3 regions of the Micromonospora sp. LZ37 genome follow, and region 1 is predicted to be linked to each of the others. Evidence: riboswitches for the same ligand, from Rfam matches in the RefSeq annotation. Region 1 holds a riboswitch; each other region holds the start of a gene.
The links. Region 1 has a riboswitch for cyclic di-AMP ahead of AC5L3Z_RS17225 (LysM peptidoglycan-binding domain-containing protein). Riboswitches for the same ligand answer to the same signal wherever they lie in the genome.
Positions count from the first base shown of each region.

Region 2: it holds a riboswitch for cyclic di-AMP, as region 1 does, so the genes downstream of both, AC5L3Z_RS21730 (coiled-coil domain-containing protein) here and AC5L3Z_RS17225 (LysM peptidoglycan-binding domain-containing protein) in region 1, are expected to answer to the same signal.
Region 3: it holds a riboswitch for cyclic di-AMP, as region 1 does, so the genes downstream of both, AC5L3Z_RS23265 (coiled-coil domain-containing protein) here and AC5L3Z_RS17225 (LysM peptidoglycan-binding domain-containing protein) in region 1, are expected to answer to the same signal.

Region 1 is NZ_JCADBL010000007.1:286,865-293,489, forward strand. It holds gene htpG (molecular chaperone HtpG) at 1-1,057, shown strand, start outside; gene AC5L3Z_RS17220 (ATP-binding protein) at 1,082-3,991, opposite strand; cyclic di-AMP (ydaO/yuaA leader) riboswitch at 4,267-4,439, shown strand; gene AC5L3Z_RS17225 (LysM peptidoglycan-binding domain-containing protein) at 4,438-5,097, shown strand; gene AC5L3Z_RS17230 (universal stress protein) at 5,243-5,893, opposite strand; gene nhaA (Na+/H+ antiporter NhaA) at 6,134-6,625, shown strand, end outside.
Region 2 is NZ_JCADBL010000011.1:33,331-39,955, reverse strand. It holds gene AC5L3Z_RS21740 (helix-turn-helix transcriptional regulator) at 1-279, opposite strand, end outside; gene AC5L3Z_RS21735 (carbonic anhydrase) at 475-1,143, shown strand; gene AC5L3Z_RS21730 (coiled-coil domain-containing protein) at 1,208-2,227, opposite strand; cyclic di-AMP (ydaO/yuaA leader) riboswitch at 2,232-2,362, opposite strand; gene AC5L3Z_RS21725 (YibE/F family protein) at 2,529-3,878, opposite strand; gene AC5L3Z_RS21720 (hypothetical protein) at 4,269-4,817, shown strand; gene AC5L3Z_RS21715 (DUF305 domain-containing protein) at 4,889-5,548, shown strand; gene AC5L3Z_RS21710 (metal-sensitive transcriptional regulator) at 5,653-5,952, opposite strand; gene AC5L3Z_RS21705 (heavy-metal-associated domain-containing protein) at 6,047-6,256, shown strand; gene AC5L3Z_RS21700 (DUF8832 domain-containing protein) at 6,289-6,625, shown strand, end outside.
Region 3 is NZ_JCADBL010000012.1:106,083-112,707, reverse strand. It holds gene AC5L3Z_RS23275 (STAS domain-containing protein) at 1-158, shown strand, start outside; gene AC5L3Z_RS23270 (SRPBCC family protein) at 309-758, shown strand; gene AC5L3Z_RS23265 (coiled-coil domain-containing protein) at 867-1,925, opposite strand; cyclic di-AMP (ydaO/yuaA leader) riboswitch at 1,930-2,060, opposite strand; gene AC5L3Z_RS23260 (cation diffusion facilitator family transporter) at 2,217-3,134, opposite strand; gene AC5L3Z_RS23255 (HelD family protein) at 3,221-5,335, opposite strand; gene AC5L3Z_RS23250 (alpha/beta fold hydrolase) at 5,469-6,392, opposite strand; gene AC5L3Z_RS23245 (carbonic anhydrase) at 6,541-6,625, shown strand, end outside.

The sequences.
Region 1 (6,625 bases):
CATCCCCTCGCACGCCCCCTTCGACCTGTTCATGGCCGACGCCCGGCGCGGCGTCCAGCTGTACGTCAAGCGGGTCTTCGTGATGGACGACTGCGCGGCGCTCATGCCGAACTACCTGCGTTTCGTCAAGGGCGTGGTGGACGCCCACGACCTGTCGTTGAACATCTCCCGGGAGATCCTCCAGCAGGACCGCCAGATCCAGGTCGTGCGCCGCCGGCTGGTCCGCAAGGTGCTCGCCACGCTCAAGGAGATGCGCACCGCGCAGGCCGAGCGGTACCGCACCTTCTGGTCGGAGTTCGGCCGGGTGGTCAAGGAAGGGCTGATCGAGGACCCGGACAACGCCGAGGCGATCCTCGACGTCGTCTCCGTCGCCTCCACCCACGACGCCGCCGAACTCACCACGCTGCGCGACTACGTGGAGCGGATGAAGGACGGCCAGAGCGAGATCTACTACGCCACCGGTGAGACCCGGGCGACGCTGGAGAACTCGCCGCACATGGAGGCGTTCCGGGCCCGGGGCTACGAGGTGCTGCTGCTCACCGACCCCGTCGACGAGGTGTGGGTGGAGCGGGTCGGCCAGTTCGACGGCCGGCCGCTGCGCTCGATCGCCAAGGGCCAGGTGGACCTCGACGCCGCGACGGAGGGCTCCGACGCCGGGCAGGAGCGGGAGCGGCAGGCCAAGGAGTACGCCGACCTGCTCGCCTTCCTCGGCGGCGCGCTCGCCGACACCGTCAAGGAGGTCCGCCTCTCCTCCCGGCTGACCACCTCGCCGGCCTGCGTCGTCGGCGACGCGCACGACATCACCCCGACGCTGGAGAAGATGTACCGGGCGATGGGCCAGCAGGTGCCGCCGGTCAAGCGGATCCTCGAACTCAACCCGACCCACCCGCTGGTCACCGGCCTGCGCGCCGCCCACGAGCGCGGCGACGACGAGCCGGCCCTCACCGAGACGGCGGAGCTGCTGTACGGCATGGCGCTGCTCGCCGAGGGCGGCGACCTGGCCGACCCGGCCCGGTTCGCCCGGGTGCTGGCCGAGCGACTGGCTAGGACCCTCTAGGCCATCGGCCCGGCGGCCCGTCGGTCAGTCGACCGGCGGGCCGCCGACCGGGTCGGTCAACCGCCGCTCGATCACCACGGTGGTGCCCTCGTCGGTGGAGGACATCCGCACCTGCGCGTACGCGTCCATCAACATCGCGCCGCGTCCCCGGTCCATCGCCGGCCGCCGGTCGCGCCACGTCCCGAAGTCCCGCACGGAGATCCGGACGGTGCCGGCGTCGACCTCCAGCCGGACCCGCACCTCCGGGCGGCTCGGTCGCTGGGCGTGCTCCACCGCGTTGTTGACCGCCTCCGACGCGGCCACCAGGAGGTCCTGCACCACGTCCGGGTCGACCTGCGGGTGGTCGAGGACCACCCGCAGGTCGCGGCGCATGGCCTGCGCCGCGGTGGGATCCGACAGGTACGTCCAGCCGAGGTCGACATCGGGTACCGCGGACGGACGGCTGGGTGGCTCCGCGGGCGCGGGCGGGGGGCCGTCCTCCGGGGCCGCGCTCCTCGGCCGGACGGTGCCGTTCGTCGGCCGGGGTGGGGCGGCCACCGCGCCCCCGCCGGTGCTTCCCGGACCGGTCGGCAGGGCCGACGGCGCGGACTCCCCGGTCGGCGGTCCGGTGGCCGGCTCGTCGGGGTGGGTGCGCAGCCCGGCCCGGCGCAGGAGGACGCGGACCCGGGCCACCAGATCCGCGGCGGTGAACGGTTTCACCACGTAGTCGTCGGCGCCCAGGTCCAACCCCTCGACGCTGGCCTCACCGCCGGCCCGGGCCGACAGCACCACCACCGGCAGTGCCTGGGTGGCCTCCTCGCGGCGCAGCGCGCGGACCAGCTCGAAGCCGTCCAGCCCGGGCATCATCACGTCGGTGAGCAGCAGATCCGGCGGGTTCCGGCGGATCTCGTCGAGGGCCTGGCGACCGTCACCGACCGTCCGTACCCGCCAGCCCTGTGCGGCCAGCAGCCGAGCCAGGTAGCCGCGCATGTCGCTGTTGTCGTCGGCCACCAGGATCCGCGCCTCGCGCGGCTCGTCGCCCGCCGGGCCGGCACCGGGCGGGACGGGTTCGCCGGCCGGCGTCGACCGCGCCGCACCGCTCGGTGCCCCCGCCGCCGACCCGTCGAGCTCGGCCGGGGCCGGCCCGTCCGTGGATCCGGCGAGCCAACCGAACGCCGCCTGGGCGGCGACCTGCGCGACCTCGCCGAGCCCGGCCGGTTCGGGCCCGGCGGGCGGGGTGGCCGGCGCGGTGAGCGCCGTCCAGGGCAGGGCGACGGTGAAGGTCGTACCGACGCCGGTGGCGCTGGCCACCCGCACCTCGCCGCCCTGCAACCGGGTCAGCTCGCGGACCAGCGCCAACCCGATGCCGGTGCCCTCGTGGCTGCGGGAGCGGGCCCCGTGCACCCGGTGGAAGCGTTCGAAGAGCCGGGGCAGGTCTTCCTCGGAAATCCCGATACCGGTGTCGGAGACGGTGAACCGGACCTCGCGCTCGTCGTGCTCCAACGCCACCCGGATCCGCCCGACGAAGGTGTACTTCAACGCGTTGGACAGCAGGTTCGTGACGATCTGCTCCCAGAGCGCCGGGTCGACCGCGACCGGGCGGGGCAGCGGCGGGCACTGCACCACCAACCGCAGCCCGGCCCGCTCCACGGCCGCCCGGAAGACACTGGCGAACTCCCCGGTGACGGCGGCCAGGTCGACCTCGCGGGCGACGGCCCGGGCCTGCCCCGCCTCCAGGGTGGAGAAGGTCAGCAGGCTGTTGACCAGGGTGAGCAACCGGCCGGCGTTACGCCGGGCGAGGTCGATCCGCTCGCGCTGCGCGGGCGGCAGCGGCTCGTCGGTGTCGGCGAGGGCGTCACCGAGCGGACCGAGCATCAGCGTCAGCGGCGTGCGGAACTCGTGGCTGACGTTGGTGAAGAAGGTGGTCTTGACCCGGTCGAGCTCGGCCAGCGCCTCGGCCCGCCGCCGCTCCTCCTCGTACGCCCGGGCGTTGCGTACCGCCAAGGAGACCTGCTGGGCGAGCAGCTGGAAGAACGACCGGTAAGCCTCGTCGAGGCCGCGGCTGGGGCTCACCCCGACCAGCAGCACCCCGAGTGGCTGGTCCAACTCGGCCGAGGGCAGCGGCAGGGCCAGCGCCACCCGGACCGGATCGTCGAACGCCCCGGCCGGCAGCGGCATCCGCGTGGCGACGTCGGTGACCTCGGTGGTCGTACCCGACGCGGCGGCCGGCAGCCCCCACCCGCCGGTGTCGCCGGCGGCCTCGACCACGGCGGGAAGCGTGGCGCCGACCACGGCCGCGCCGGCGTGCGCGACCCGCCGCAGCCGGCCGTCCTCGCGCAGGTAGATCGCCGCGAACGGGACGTCGAGCGGATGCCCGGCGATCGCCTCCACCAGACCGGCGCAGGTGGCCCCCGTGTCGACGGTCTGCCCGCCGCCGTGCACGGACAGGTCCCGCAGCAGGCGCAGCCGGCGCTCGCCGACCACCTGCTCGGTGACCTCGCTGCACACGGTGAGGATGCCCACGGTGCGGCCGTCGTCGTCACGCGCGGGCGCGTGGGAGACGCTGAAGTACGCCTCCTCGCGGTAGCCGGCCCGGTCGAGCAGCAGCCGCAGGGCGGGAACCCAGCTCGCCACGCCGGTCGCCATCGCCTCCTCGATGAGGGGCCGCAGCACGTCCCAGCCCTCGGCGAGGGTGATCCGGACGTCGTCGCCGAGCGCGGCGGGATGCTTGTCCCCGATCAGCGCCGAGTACGCGTCGTTGTAGAGCTGGGTGAAGCGGTCACCCCAGAGCAGCAGCATCGGGTACCGGGACGACAGCACCATCCGCACCGCCGCGCGCAGGCTCTGCGACCAGCCGTCGACGGCCCCCAGGGGGGTGCCGGACCAGTCGAGGCGAGCCATCAACCGCCCGGTGTCGCCACCGGCGGCGAACAGGTCCCCCGTAGGCGCGCTCACCTGTGACCGAACCCCATTCGGCCCTCCAGTTCCCGGGCCGGTCGACCCTGCCGGCGTTCCTACCCATCCTGACACCCGCTGCCACCTCGGTCGGTTCGGGGACCCGGTGACGTCGCTCATCCCCGGCCGCTACGGCGGGGCATTGTCGACACGCCCGCACGGTCCGCAGCCCGGCGCGGGGGCCCTTCGCCTGACCGGGTGAAGAACTTCACAAGAAGTGGGCAATCGGCCGAAACTCTCCCTAACGTCGTTCTGGTCCGCGATCGCGGACACCACGGTCGGTAACGCCTAATCCATGCCGCTGGCCGCGCGACCCTGTCACCAGGCATGGAGCGGGGGACCCACTAGTTCCTCGGTGCACGTCACCTCGGGGTGAAGCCGCCAGCGGCGGCCGGGCTCCTCGGCCCGAACCCGACAGCTCACCTCGTCGGCGTGGAGGAATCCACATGGCAACTGAATACACCGCCCGTCACCGACGGGTCAGCTCGCGCCGCATCGCCGTCGGCACGCTCGCCGTCGGCGCGGTCACCGGGGTCGCGGCCATCCTCGCCCCGGCCTCCCCGGCCAGCGCCGCCGGCGTCAACTGGGACGCGATCGCCCAGTGCGAGTCCAGCGGCAACTGGCACATCAACACCGGGAACGGCTACTACGGTGGCCTGCAGTTCTCGCAGAGCACCTGGGCCGGCTACGGCGGCAAGAAGTACGCCGCCCGCGCCGACCTGGCCAGCCGTGGCGAGCAGATCGCCATCGCCGAGAAGGTGCTCGACGGCCAGGGCATCGGCGCCTGGCCGACCTGCGGCAAGAAGGGCGGCTCGACCCGGAGCTACGCCGCCTCGGAGAAGTCGCAGAAGTCGGAGCGGCGCGCCACGCGAGCCGCCACCAAGGAGCGCTCCTCGCGTGGGGAACAGCCCAGCAGCCGCAGCCAGCGGCGCAGCGCACCGGCCGGCACGGGCAAGGTCCACGTCGTCAAGCCGGGCGACACCCTGGCGAAGATCGCCGACGCCCGGGACCTGACCGGTGGCTGGCGCGCGCTGTACGAGCGCAACAGGGGGATCGTCGGGGCCGACCCGGGCCTGATCTTCCCGGGTCAGAAGCTCGCCCTCTGATCCCGTCCCGTCCGGCCCCGCAGGGGACCGGACGGGCAGGTGACACCCGAACACGTCAGCGCCCGGCCGCCGCCCGCGGCCGGGCGCTGACGCTTCCGCGCCGGCCCGGCAACGCCTCGCCGCCGGGTGCCCGTCGCGCGCCCGTTCACCCCTCCCGAGGCGGAGACGACGCCGCCCGGTCGGGCAGACTGCCGAGCAGCACGGCGCGGGGAGAACGGTGTGCCAGGTCCTCCGCGACGCTGCCCAGCAGTCGCTCCCCGAGCCCGTGACCGCCCCGACCCACGACAAGCAGGTCAACGTCGCGGGAGTCGGCCACCGCCAGCAGCCCGTCCGCGGGATGACCGACGACCACCTCGATGCTCGGCCGCGGCAACTCCGCCGGCAGTCCGTCCGCCCGCTCGTCGAGCATCCGGCGGGCCCGCCGTTCCTCGTCGGTCGCCTCGGCGTCGACCAGGTCCGGGCTGGTCACCGCGACGAGCACCAGCTCGCTGGCGGTGCCGCTCAGCGTGCGCACCACGGCGCGCAGGGCCCGGTCGGAGTCCGGGGAGCCGTCCAGGCCGACGAGGACCCGCAACCCCGTCCCGGTCGGCGCGGGCGGCCGGGACCGCACCTCGACCCGCCGAATGCCCGCCCGGCCACGTTCCAGAGCGATGGGTACGAAGATCGGCCCGAGCAGCCCCCCGACCAGGTACCAGAGCAGGTTGCGGTGCCCGCCTCGGGTGACGAAGACGGCCGCGGTCAGCAGCCCGGTCGCCAGCCAGACCACCACCACGAGGAGCACCCACCACTGGCCCACGCGGGGGCATACCCGACTCGCCCCCGGGTAAGCCGCCGCCCCCGGTCGGGGGATGGACCAGGTTCCGGCATGGTTCGCCGGGCGGCCGCCGGGTACCAGGGGAGTCACCGCGCCCGACCACGAGCGCGGGTCGTCGCGACGGTCGATGTGTCCGCCGCGGTGGCGGATAGGGTTGGCCGAGGTGTGCCGGGAAGTCTGGTCGGCGATGGATGACGCGACCCCTGCCGACGAGGAGTTTCCGTGACCGACGCCACCCGGCGCCGTACCAGCCTGTTCGCCCGACACTCGTGGGGCGAGACCAGCCGCATCTCCGCCATCCTCCGGAAGGAGACCGTGGGCGGCGCGCTGCTCCTCATCGGGGCGCTGCTTGCGTTGATCTGGTCGAATTCGCCCTGGGCGGAGGGCTACCGGTGGGTGCGCGACCTCACGGTCGGCCCGTCCGCGCTGCACCTCGACCTCAGCCTCGCCACCTGGGCGGCCGACGGCCTGCTCGCCATCTTCTTCTTCGTCGCCGGGCTCGAACTCAAGCGGGAGTTCGTCGCCGGTGACCTGCGCGATCCGCGCCGCGCCGCCGTGCCGGTCGCCGCCGCCGCGGGCGGGGTGGTCGTACCCGCCGTGCTGTACTACCTGATCACCGCCGGCGCGGGCCCCGGCGCCGGCAGGGGCTGGGCCATCCCCACCGCCACCGACATCGCGTTCGCCCTCGCCGTGCTCGCCGTGGTCGGCCGGTGC
Region 2 (6,625 bases), on a different contig from region 1:
CTGGCGGTCCGCCTCGGCGGGGTGCCGGAAGTGGCCGGTCGGGTTGACCGTGTACTCGTTGCGCCGCCCCACCCGGGTGCGCTGCAGGTAGCCGCCGGCCTCGAGGTCGGCGACGATCGCCTGGGCGGCCCGCTCGGTCACCCCGACCTCGTCGGCGACGTCCCGCAGCCGGGCGGTGGGGTTGCGCGCGATGGCGAGCAGCACGTGCGCGTGGTTGGTGAGGAAGGTCCAGTGCCGGGTGCTCCCGTTCCCGCCTGCTGTCGTCGCCATGCCCGCCATCGTATGGCCCGCCGTGCGGATTTTCGGCCCTGCCCTGGTCAGGGGGTGGCCGGCCCGGCCCGACGCGGCCGGCCAAAGCATGAAATCTGTATCACGTGATTCTTGACGTATCTTCGGGTGCGTGTGACGGTGGGCGGCGAGGCCGCCTCCGTCGCCGGCCGGTTGACCGACCCGACCACGGACCGAGGTGAGGGAATGGCCCCGACCACTCCGACCCAGGCGCTCGCCGAGCTGCACGCCGGCAACCGGCGGTTCGTCACCGGCACGCCGCGCCACCCCAACCAGGACGCCGGCCACCGGGCCGCCGTCGCCGACGGGCAGAACCCCTTCGCGGTGATCGTCGGCTGCTCCGACTCCCGCCTCGCCGCCGAGATCATCTTCGACCGGGGACTGGGCGACCTCTTCGTGGTCCGCACCGCCGGGCACACCGTCGGCCCCGAGGTGCTCGGCAGCGTCGAGTACGGCGTCACCGTGCTCGGCACCCCGCTGGTGGTGGTGCTTGGCCACGACTCCTGTGGAGCCGTGCAGGCCGCCCGGGACGCCGCCCGGACCGGCACGCCGCCGACCGGGCACCTCCGGGCCGTGGTGGACGCGGTCGGGCCGAGCCTGCGCCGGGCGGCCGAGGAGGGCGTGGACGACGTCGACGGCATCGTCGACATCCACATCGCCCACACCGTGGAGGCCATGCTCGGCTCCTCCGCCGCCCTCGCCGCCGAGGTGGCCGCCGGGCGGTGCGCGGTGGTCGGGATGTCGTACCGGCTCGCCGCCGGTGAGGTCCGGACGGTGGCGGCGGTCCCCGCCGCCGCTGCCGCCGTCGTCCCGCCGCCGGCCCAGGGCGGGCGCCCGGCCGTGGTCGCCGGCTGATCCGGCCCGAACGACGAGGGCCGCCCCGCACGCGGCGGGACGGCCCTCGGACTGCGCGGTGTCGCTAGAGCATCGACATGTGCACGTGGTCGGTGTGGTCCGACGGGCCGCTGTACGACTTCCACCCGGTCGCCGGGAACCAGATCTGCCGGTTCCAGATGACGTAGTAGATGCCGAGCCGGTCCGCGTTGCGGATCAGGAACGCGGCGAGGTCGTTGCCGTACCGGCGGGTGTCGTTGTTGTACCAGGGGGAGAAGCCGCTGTTCTGCAACGACCAGTCGCAGGCCTTGCCCTTCGGGTGCTCCCACGGCCCGCCCGGCCGGTAGCAGCCGACGAAGCGCTTGAAACCGGCCCGCCGGACCTCCTTGTACGCGTGCAGCGTGCGGGGGGTGATCAGGCCGGAGGTGGTGGGGTCGTCCTCGGTACGTCCCTCGGGGCGCCAGCCGCCGTCCGCCGTCCGGCCCGGCGCGATCCGGGCCACCGGGGATTCGGCCGACACCAGGCCGCCGGTGAAGCCCTTGCCGCCGACGAGCGCGAGGGCCTTCTCCGCCTCCCGGCTCTCCCGGGCCATGTCGTTGGTGAGCTTCTGCTGCTGGCGCACCTCGCCGTCGAGCGCCAGCTTGGCCCGTTCGGCGCGGGTCTTGGCGGAGGTGACCTCGCTCAGCTTCTGCGCGTTGACCATGTTCAGCTCGTCCAGCGCGGAGGCCCGCTTGAGGAACGTGTCCGGCGCCTTGCTGTCCAGCAGGATCGCCGCCGCGCCGATCCGCCCGGTGCGGTAGGACTGCGCGGCGATCTGGCTGACCTGGGGCCGCAGCGCCTCCAGATCCTCCTCGGCGCGGCGGATCTCCAGCGCGAGTTCCCGCTGGAGCTTCTTGGACTTCTCCAGCTGCGACTTCGCCTTGCTGTACTCGCGGTTGCGCAGCTCGATGACGTCGGTGAGCAGTTCGGGCTCTTCGTCCTCCTCGTGCCCGGAGGGGGTGGGCGTCGAGGGGGCGGCGATCGCCGGGGCCGGCCCGGTGAGGATGGCCAGAGCGGTGAGCACGGCCACCGCCGGTGTCAACCAGCGGCGCAGGGGTGCCGTCACAGTGTTCCCTTCCGTCGACCGCCGACCGGGTTAGCTGACGGGTTCGGGACGGAAGTGGTCCCTACCGCTCGCGCGGATTCACCCCATGTACCTGGTTCCCCGGCTCGCCGTGCGGCGATTGGGCGGCGGCACCGCAGGCGCCGCTGCGCGCCTTCGGCGGTGACCGGCAGCGAGGTTACCCGAGAGGAGTACCGGGGATCTACGTCCAGAACCCGACTAAAAGCGTTATTTCGCAATAACGGTGCGTGACCAGTGACGCGGTCGACAACCGCCGCACCGGCGGCGGTCACGCTGAGGAGTGTCACCATGCGGTGTCCGTGTTCCTTTCCGGGTCGGGCCACCCCGCGGGGGTCGGGGTGGACGGTGGGCCGTGACGTGGGGCGCTGAGCGCCTCCAGTGCCGCGTCCCGGTCGGCCGGCGGCCGGGGGGTGGGCGTCGGGCGGTCGGCCGGCGGCGCGTCGCCGGCCGGGCCGCGACCGGCGGTGGTGACCAGCGCGGCCAGCCCGGTGGTCAGGGGTACGGCGGCCACCAGGCCGAGGGTCGCCACCGCGCTCCGGACGATCTCCTGGGCCAGGAACTCGCTGGTGAGGATCTCGCCGATCGCCCGGCTGTCGGCGGTCAGCAGGAGCAGCAGCGGCAGCGAGGCGCCCGCGTACGCCAGCACGATGGTGTTGACCGTGGACGCGATGTGCGCCCGCCCGACCCGGGTGGCGGCCCGGTAGAGCTGCAACCGGGACAGGCTCGGATTGGCGTGGGCGAGTTCGGTGACGGTGGCCGCCTGGGTGACGGTGACGTCGTCCAGCACGCCGAGCGAGCCGATGATGATCCCGGCGAGCAGCAGGCCGTGCAGGTCGACGTCGCGTTGGTACAGCGACAGCGTGGTGGCCTCCTCGCTGCCGAAGCCGGTCAGGTGGGTGGCGGCGGTGGCCAGGCTGCCGAGGAGACCGGTCAGCACCAGACTGCCGAGGGTGCCGAGCACCGCCACCGACGTCTGCGCGGTGATCCCGTGGGTCAGGTACAGCACCACGAACATGATCAGGGCGGCGCCGGTGATCGCGATCAGCAGCGGTGAGCCGCCCGCCGAGATGCCGGGCACCACGAAGGTGAGCAGGATGGCGAAGCTCGCGCCCAGCCCGGCCAGCGCCGCCAGGCCACGCCAGCGTCCGAAGGCCACGATCGCCGCCGCGAAGAGGGCGACCAGCCAGACGAGCGGCTTGCCGCGCTGGTGCTCGGCGATGTTGTAGCTGCTGGACGTGGGGTCCGCCGGGTCGGTGAGCTTGACCAGCACGATCTCGTCGTCCACCGCCACCGTCGGGGCGCCCGGGCCGGACGGCACCGGCGTCTGGACCTCCCGGCCGGTGTCCGGGCCCTGCTCCACCCGGACGGTCACCGTGCCGCACGGGCCGTCGGCCGCCCCGGGTGTGCCCTCCGGCAGTTCCGGCGTCGGTGGGCAGGGCTCGGTCAGCACCCGGGTCACCGTGCCGTGGTAACGCGGCACGTCACCCCCGCTGTTCGCCTCCCGGCCGTCCCGGGGCCAGAGCACCAGCGCGGCGAGCACGGTCACGACGAAGAGCGGGACCACCGTCGCGACGAGGAGCCGTCGCACTCCTGGTGGAGTGGACGGAGCGGGACGGGTGTGGTCGGCGCCCATTGCGGTTCTCCCAACGATCCAGAGTGGGGTACGGGTCAGCCGGCCGGCGGGTTCACCGGCGGGACACGCCGACCGGAAGACTGCCCCCGGGGTCACCCCGGGCGAGCGCCACCGTCACGCACGGCGAGCAGACGCCTCGGCGGCGTCGCGGCGCCGCGAGGGACGACCACGGTCCCGCCCACCGCGTCCGGCCCCGGCGCGGTACGCGGGGCGGTGTCGGCTCGGTGCGGACGGTCATCGCCGGAGAATGGTAGCGAGAGACCAGGTCCGCCCGCCCGGCTCGCCGCCCGCGCCCGGCTCCGACAGCGCAGGGCGAGCCGGTGGTCACGAAGTGTGGCGGCATCCGTGGCGTACGGGGCCGGCGCGGACCGGCCGGGTTAGCGTGGTGGCGTGCGGACGGCGAGCGCGGTTCCGACCGGGTGGTGGCCCCGACTCCTGCTGCTCGCCGGCACCCTGCTCGGCCTGGCCACCATGCACACGATCGGTCACGGCGCGCACGTCGGCCCCGGTCATCCGATCGGATCCGGCGTCGCCGGTACGCGGCCCGGCCCCCTCCACCACGACGAGCCCGCCCGGGCCGCCGCGGCTCGTCCGGATGGACACGGCGCCGCCGCCCCGGAGCCGGCCGCCGTGACCCGCAACCACGCCGTCGTGCCGGCCGCCGCGACCCGTAACCACGCCGTCGTGCCGGCCGCCGTGACCCGGGACCACGCCGCGCTGCCCGTCACGCCGACGGACGGGGGACCGACGCTCTGGAGCGTCTGCCTGGCGGTGCTCGGCGCGTTCGGGACGGCCGTGCTGCTGGCGCTGCGCCGGCGGCGGGTCACCCGGTCCGCGACCGCATCCGGTCGACCGGTCCGGCCGTCGTCCGGGTCACGGGGGCCGCCCCGGCGCCCGGTCGGGCTCCGCCTCGCCACGGTGTCGGTGCTGCGCAGATAGGACGGCCCGGCGCGGTTTCCGCCGCGCCTGCCGGTCCGCTGCTCGTCCACCGCACACCGAAAGGTCTGATCGTGTCCACTCGTACCCTCGCGCGCCGTGCCGCCCTGGCCGGTGCCACCCTCACCGCCGCTCTCGCCCTGGCCGCCTGCGGCGGCGGCCACTCGGCCGGCTCCGGCCACGACATGCCGGGCACGGGCGCCCCGGCCGGCGCCAGCGCGGGCGCCCCGGCCTCCGCCAGCCCGGGCGCGTCCGCCTCCTTCGGCGACGCGGACGTGATGTTCGCCCAGATGATGATCCCGCACCACCAGCAGGCGGTGCGGATGTCCGAGCTGGCGGAGAGCCGGGCCGGCGACGCCGAGGTCAGGAAGCTGGCGGCGCAGATCAAGGCCGCCCAGGCGCCGGAGATCGCCACCATGACCGGCTGGCTCGCCGCCTGGGGTCGGCCCGTCCCGTCGGGCGGCCCGTCCGGTGGGCATCTGCCGGGGATGGACCACGGCATGCCGGGCATGATGTCGGAGGCCGACATGGCGAAGCTCGCGGCAGCCTCTGGCAAGGAGTTCGACCGGCAGTTCCTGACCATGATGATCGCCCATCACGAGGGCGCGATCACCATGGCGAAGCAGGAGATCGCCGGCGGCGCCAACGCCGACGCCAAGGCCATGGGGCAGCAGATCGTCACCGCTCAGCAGAGCGAGATCGACACCATGAGGAAGATCCTCGGGCGGCTCTGAGCGGCCCGGGGCCCGCACCACGTCGGTCGGGGGTGTCGGGTCTGCCCGGCACCCCCGCTCGGCTCAGCGGCGCGGAGGCCGGCCCGGCCGCCGGTGCGGACGGGTCAGCCGCGCTTCATCAGGCGGCCGACGGCGGCCATCATCTCGTCGGCCATCTCGTCGGCGCGACCCTCGGCCGCACCCTCGTGCATGCAGTGCCGGGCGTGGCCGTCGAGCAGGCCGAGGGCGACCTTGTCCAGGGCGGCCTGGATCGCCGAGATCTGGGTGAGCACGTCGATGCAGTACCGGTCGTCGTCGACCATCTTCTCCACGCCACGGACCTGGCCCTCGACACGGCGCAGCCGCGCGAGCAGCTGGTCCTTGCTGGCGGTGTAGCCCCGGATCGGGGTGCTCGGTGTGGTCATGACGGCAAGGATAGCGTACCCCTGGGGGGTATGCTACGGTCCCAGGGCGACCTACCCCAGGGGGGTATAGGATGGACGGGAGAGGAGAACTGCCATGGTCACCACCACGTACCAGGTGCAGGGCATGACCTGCGGGCACTGCGTCAACTCGGTGAGCACCGAGGTGAGCGCGATCGAGGGCGTCCGCGACGTCCAGGTGGACCTGGCCACCGGTCGGGTCACCGTCACCAGCGAAGGCCCGTTGGACACCGGATCCGTGCGCGCCGCGGTCGACGAGGCCGGCTACGACCTCGTCGAGGCGTGACGGGTCACCCACCCGGAAACCGAGGTAGCACCATGAACACGGCGACGAAGCTGAGCGGTTTCGCCCTCGGCCTCGCGGCGGTGTTCGGCGCGTCGTACGGGGTCGGCCACCTGGCCGACCCCGTCACCCCCGCCGCCGAGACCCGCCACGACTCCACCGGTACCGACCACGGCGCCACCGACGACGGGCACGGCAGCGCCGCCGACGCGGCCACCCACCTGCCCGGCGGGCTGCTCGTCTCCGACCGCGGCTACACGATGGAACCGGTGGACGCGCCCGCCGGGCAGTTCGCCTTCCGGATCAGCGGCCCCGACGGCGCGCCGGTGACCCGCTACGACGTGGCACACGACAAGCGGATGCACCTGATTG
Region 3 (6,625 bases), on a different contig from region 1:
TCCAGACCGCCGAGGTCAGCGGCGTCAAGCTGGTGGTCACCGAGCCGAGCCGCTTCGTGCACCGCCAGCTCTGGGTCACCGGGCTGCTCGGCCTCTTCGGTGCCCCCGAGCCCTATTTCGCCGGCCACGCGGCCCCGGAGGTCCTTCCCGGCGCCTGACCCGCGCCGCCTCACCTGCCGTGGGTCGACCTCGCCCCACCACCGCGACGTACGCCGTGCGGGTGGTGTCCCGGCCCCGCGGCGGGTCCCCGTTGCCAGTCCCTCCCCGTACTGGGACGATCGGGCGACCGACGAGGGTGTGGAGGCGCGGTGGTCCGGCGGGAAACGTTCAGCTACACGGTCCAGGCACGCTGCTCGCGCGCGGACGCGGTGGCGCTGCTGAGCGACCCCGCCCGCCAGGGGGAGTTGCATCCGTTGATCGTCCGGGTGCGCCAACTGCCGGCCCGCCCCGGCGCCCGGGCCAGCTACGCCATCACCGACCGGTTGGAGCTGGGCCCGCTGCGTTTCCCGGTCACCTACCAGGCGGACGTCCTGGTCGTCACCGACGACGAGATCGTCACGGTCGCCCGCCAGCAGCCCGGCACGACGGTCCGCAACCACACCCGGCTGCGGGAGGAGTCCGGCCTGCTCCGGATCGACGTGGAGATCACCCTCGCCGCCCCGGCCCCCCTCTTCGGCTACGCCTTCCGCCAGGCCCGCGCCGCCCACCTCGCCCTGGCCACCCGCCTGGGCCCCGCCCTGACCCCCGAGACCCCCTGACCTGGCCCCACCGCCCCGGGTGGATCATGCAGGTGTGGTGGGCGTCCCGCCCCGCTCCGGGGCTTTCGCACCGCACCACGGCTGCATGATCCACACCGGGGGCCGGGATCAGTACATGGAGAGGTGTACGTGGTTGGTGTGGTCGCTGGAGGGGTCGCCGTTCGCGCCGCTGTAGGACTTCCAGCCGCTGCTGGGTAGCCAGATCTGGCGGTACCAGATCACGTACAGGACACCGAGGCGGTCGGCGTTGCGGATGAAGTACGCCGCCAGGTTGTTGCCGTACGTCCGGTCGCCGCCGGTGGCGTCCCCGCCGAAGCCGTTCTTCTGGGCGGCGAAGTCGCACGCCCGGCCCTTCGGGTGCTCACCGGAGCCGCTGGGGCGGTAGCAGGAGACGTACCGGGTGTAGCCGGCGGCCTGGGCCTGCTTGAGCGCGTTGTGCGTGCGCGGGGTGATGCAGCCGTTGGCGGGGGTGGGGTCGTTGACGCTGCACGACTCGGACGGCCAGGAGCCGTCCGGGTTGCGCGGCGCCGCCTTGGCGTTCGAGGTGGAGGTGCCCCGGGCGGAGCCACCGCCGCTGGTGGCGGCGGGCTTGTCGGCGGCGGCCACGGCGAGGGCCCGTTCGGCCTGCTGCTTGCGCTTGGCCATCACCGTGATCTGCTTGCGCTGCTCGACGATCTCCTTGTCCAGCTCGGCGCGGGTGCGGTTGGCCTCGTCGCGGGTGCGCAGCAGGTCGCGAAGTTCCCGGTCCTCGTTGGTGGCGACCGTCTCCAGCGCCGCGGCGCGGTCCAGGAAGCCCTCCGGGCTGGAGCTGTTGAGCAGCGCGGACATCGGCCCGAGTCGGCCCGTGCGGTACGCCACGCCGGCGATCTCGCCGACCTTGCCGCTGCGCACGCCCAACTCCGCCTCGACGGTCTTGAGCTGGCTGTTGAGCTCCTGCTGGCGCTTGGTCGAGCGCTCCAGCGCCGCCTTGGCGTCGAGCCAGCCCTTGCTGGCCGTCTCGAGTTGGGCGCGGAGCGCGGGGGTGCCGCCCTCGTCGTCGCCGGGGGCGGCGAGCCGGGTGGTCGGTGCGGCGGTGGCCGGCGAGGCGATCGGCGCGGACGACACGCCGAGCGCGAGCGTCGCGACGACCGCGGCCACGAGCCGCGCGGTGGTCTTTCGTACGTGCATGCACATCCCTTCCGTCAGCCGCCGACCGGGTTAGCTGACGGGTTCGGGACGGAAGATCCCTACCGCTGACGCGGATACACCCCAGGAACGTGGTTCCCCGGCTCGCCCCTGCGGGCGATTAGGCGACGGCCACCGCCGGCACCGTTTGGGCGCCGCCGGGCGGAGGCCGGGGCCGAGCCTACCGGTACGGGTGTGACACCCGCCCGCTTCGTGACTCACGGTACTGCTGAGATTGCTGTTAAAGGTGGCGTAATCCGGCATTCAACGCCCAATTTTTCCGGCGCGGGCGCACTACCAGTGCGACGGGCCGCACGCGCCGGGCGCGGCGCCGGGCTCGATCTGCAGGGTGGCGTGGTCGATCCGGAAGTCCTCGTGCAGGGCGCTGCGGGCGGCGGCGAGCACCGTGCCCACCTCGGCGCCGGGGGTCATGGTGAGGTGCGCGGAGGCGACGTCCATGCCGGAGGTCAGGGTCCAGACGTGCAGGTCGTGCACCTCGGCCACGCCGGGGACGGCGGCCAGCCGGTCGTGCACGGCGGTCACCTGGAGGTGTTCCGGGGCGGCCTGCACGAGGATGCGCACCGCCGCCCGCCCGAGCCGCCAGGTGCGGGGGAGGATGAACAGGCCGATCGCCACCGCCACCGCCGGGTCCACCCACCACCAGCCGGTGCCGCCGATCAGCAGCGCGGCCCCGATCACGCCGAGCGAGCCGAGCAGGTCCCCGATCACCTCCAGGTACGCCCCGCGCAGGTTGATGCTCTCCCGGGCCCCCGCGCGCAGCAGGGCGAACGCGGCCACGTTGGCCAGCAGGCCGAGCACCGCGACGGCCAGCATCGGGCCGGTGAGCACCTCGTGCGGGTCGCCGAACCGGCGGACCGCCTCGACCAGCACGTAGATCGCGACGCCGCTGAGCAGCACCGCGTTGGCCAGCGCGGCGAGCACCTCCAGCCGGTAGAGCCCGAAGGTGCGTTGCGGGTCGCGGTCGGCCCGCCGGGTCGCGGTGATCGCGGCCAGGGCCATGCCGATGCCGAGCACGTCGGTGAACATGTGCCCGGCGTCGGAGAGCAGGGCCAGCGAGCCGGTGCCGAACGCGGCGACCGCCTCGACCACCATGAGGGCGGCGAGCAGCGCGAAGGCCGCCCAGAGTCGGCCCCGGTGGCGGTGCGCGGCGTTCGCGACCGACCCGTGGTGGTGGTCATGACCTGCGCCCACGCCCACACCTTCCGTCGCCGCCAGGGCCTCGGACCAATCTATGCTCACATCGCAATGTGTGCAAGTAAGCCCTGAACCGCCGCCGGTCAGCCGGCGACGTCGATCGTGGTGAGCCGCTGGGTGGCCCGGGAGAGCGCCACGTAGAGCGTCCGTACCCCCGACCCCGGATCGGCCCGGATCTCGCCCGGACGGACCAGCACGACGCCGTCGTACTCCATGCCCTTGGCCTGGAGGCTGGTCACCACCTGGAGCCGGGAGCCGCGGTCGCCCAGCCAGCCGGCCACCTCGTCCCGGCGTGGCACGGGCGTGATCACCCCGACCGTGCCCTCCACCTCCGCGAGCAGCGCGTCCACCGCCTCGACGGTCGCCGCCGGCAGCCCGGCCGCCGGAACCGTCCGCCGCACCGGGTCCACGCCGGTCGAGCGGACCGCGGTCGGCAGCTCCAGATCCGGGTGCAGCCGGCGGATCTCCGCCGCCGCCACCGCGAAGATCTCCGCCGAGTTGCGGTAGTTGGTGGTGAGGCTGAACCGGTGCCGCCGACGCCGCCCCAGCGCCTGGTCCCGGGCCCGGTTCAACTCCTCCGGGTCACCCGTCCACGCCGTCTGCGCCGGGTCGCCGACCACCGTCCACGACGCCAGCCGCCCCCGCCGGCCGATCATGCGCCACTGCATCGGCGAGACGTCCTGCGCCTCGTCGACCACCACGTGCGCGAAGTCCCGGTAGTCCTCCGGGCGCTCCCGCGCCGCGGCCCGGGCCGCGCGTTGCCGGTCGGCGAAGGTGCTCAGCTCGCGTACCCCGCCGGCCAGCTGGAACGGGTCCCGCTTCTGCCTCGCCGGCTTCATCGGCTTGCCCAGCAGCGCGTCCAGCTCGTCCAGCAGGGCGATGTCGGCCACCGTCAGCCCCTCGGTGCCCAGCGTCCGGTACGCCCCGTCCAGCAGCGCGATCTCCGCCCGGGAGAGGATCCCGCCGGCGTACCGGCGCAGCCGCTCCGGCCGGGCCAGCCAGTCCAGCACGTGTCGCGGGTGCAGCCGCGGCCACCACGCCTTGAGGAACTCCCGGAACTCCGGCCGGTCGACGATCTCGTCCTCGAAGGCGCGCTGCTCGGGCAGCCGGCCGATGTTCAGCCGCCGGGCCTGGGTCCAGAGCGCTCCGAACACCCCGTCGAAGGCGACCCGGCGCACCTCGTTGCGGCGGCCGCCCCGGGACAGCGTCCGGTCCCGGATGCCGTCCAGCTCCCGCCGCTCCAACCGCAGCAGCTGCCCCCGGTAGAGCAGGCGCAGCTCGTCCGGGCCGTCCGGCACGGCGTCGCGGACCGCCCGCTCCAGCACCCGGCGCATCCGCAGCGAGCCCTTCACCGCCGCCACCTCCGGCGGGTCGGTCCGGGTCGCCGACATGGCCGGGAAGAGCGAACCCAGGGAGTGCAGGGTGGCGGTCTCCTCGCCGAGCGACGGCAGCACCGACGCGATGTACTCCACGAAGACCGAGGACGGGCCGACCACCAGGATGCCGCCGCCGGCGTACCGGCTGCGGTCGGAGTAGAGCAGGTACGCCGCCCGGTGCAGGGCGACCGCGGTCTTGCCGGTGCCCGGGCCGCCCGAGACGATCGTGACCCCCGAGCCGGGGGAGCGGATCGCCTCGTCCTGCTCCCGCTGGATGGTCGCCACGATGTCCCGCATGCCCCGGCCGGTGGCCCGGGACAGGGTGGCCAGCAGCCCGCCGTCGCCCACCACCGCCATTTCCGGCGGCGCCGCCCCCGGGTCCAGCAGGTCGTCCTCGATCCGGGTCACCTTCTCCGCCGAGGAGCTGATCGTGCGCCGGCGGACCACGCCCAGCGGCTCGGCCGGGGTGGCCTGGTAGAACGCGGCGGCCGCCGGGGCACGCCAGTCGACCACCAGGGTCTCGGCGTCCTCGCCGCGCACCCCGAGCCGCCCGACGTGCAGCACCTGCCGGTCGCGCAGGTCGAGCCGGCCGAAGACCAGCCCCTCGTGCTCGGCGTCCAGGACGTGCCGGCGCCGGGCGGCGTGGAAGACCATGGCGTCCCGTTCGACCAGCGCGCCGAAGTTGCCGACCCGGGCCTGGCGGTAGCCGTCCCGCTCCGCGCGGGCGGCCGAGCGACGCAGTTCGGCGAGGCGGGCGTACACCCGGTCGAGATGCCGCTGCTCGGCGGCGATCTCCTGCTCCAGGGTGGTCTGGTCGGTCACCGTACGGGCTCCTGTGGGACGGGGTCGCCCGGACGCGGGCGCGCGCCGGGCGGAATGAGGGTACGGGCAGGGCCCCACCCCATGTCGGGGCCATGCCGCGTCCCGCGACGTCGGACACCTCGCCCGGCGCCGCTCAGCCGGCCGGTGTGGCCTCCGGGACGTCGGCGAGCACCCGGCGCAGCACCCCGGCGAGCGCGCCGGTCACCTCGTCCGGCCGTTCCATCATCAGCATGTGCCCGGCGCCGGGGCAGACGGTCAGCTCGGTCTCCGGCAGGGCGGCCGCGATCGACTCCGCGCACGGCGGCGGGGTGAGCCGGTCCCGGTCGCCGACCAGCGCCGCCGCCGGCAGGTGGGCCAGCGCGGCCAGCGTCGCCAGCCGGTGCTGGTCGCCGATCGAGGCGCGGAACCCGCCGATCGAACGCAGCGAGGCCCGGGCCACCGCCGAGGTGACCAGCCGGATGTCGCTCGGCTCGCAGCGGTCGCCGAAGAGCATCCAGCGGATGCTCGGCCGGAGCGCGCGCAGCAGCGCCCGCGGCGGGCGCCAGGAGCCGCACCGGGCCAGCACCCCGGCGCCGGTGGTCTCGGCGAGCCGGATCAGTCGGGCGATGCGCGGGGACAACCCGTAGGCGGTGTGCGTGTGCCCCTCCGCGGTGGTCGAGACGAAGACCAGCCCGGCGGTACGGGCGGCGAAGTGCTCCGGGTGGCGGTGGGCGTACTCCATCACCGTCATCCCGCCCATCGAGTGCCCCACCAGCACCACCGGGCCGGCGGGGGCGACCTCGTCCACCACCGCGGCCAGGTCGTCGCCGAGCTGGGCCAGGGTGGCGGTGCGCAGCGCCATGCAGCTGGACCGGCCGTGGCCGCGGGCGTCGTAGGTGACCACCCGGACGCGGTCGCCGAAGCGCTCCCGCAGCCCGGCCAGCTGCCGGTGCCAGGCCCGCCCGTCCAGCGTCCAGCCGTGCAGCAGGATCGCGGTGACCTGGGCGTCCGCCGGCCCGGTCGCCTCGACGTGCAGGCTCACCCCGTCGGGAAGACGCACCTCCAGTTGCTCCGACATCGCCACCTCCCCGGCCGCCTGGTCACCTCGTCCCGGGCAGTACCCGGCGGTAACACGGGCTACCCGTCATGACATCACGCCAACCGTGGTGGTGAGAAGATTCGCAACCCGCCCGCGCGCGGCCGGATCGGTGACCAGGCTGGGAGGCATGTCGTCGCCGCACGGGACGTCGGCCGGCGGGGGCCGGCGTACGCCCCGCTCCGCCCTGGTGGAGCTGCTCGCCGGGAACCGCC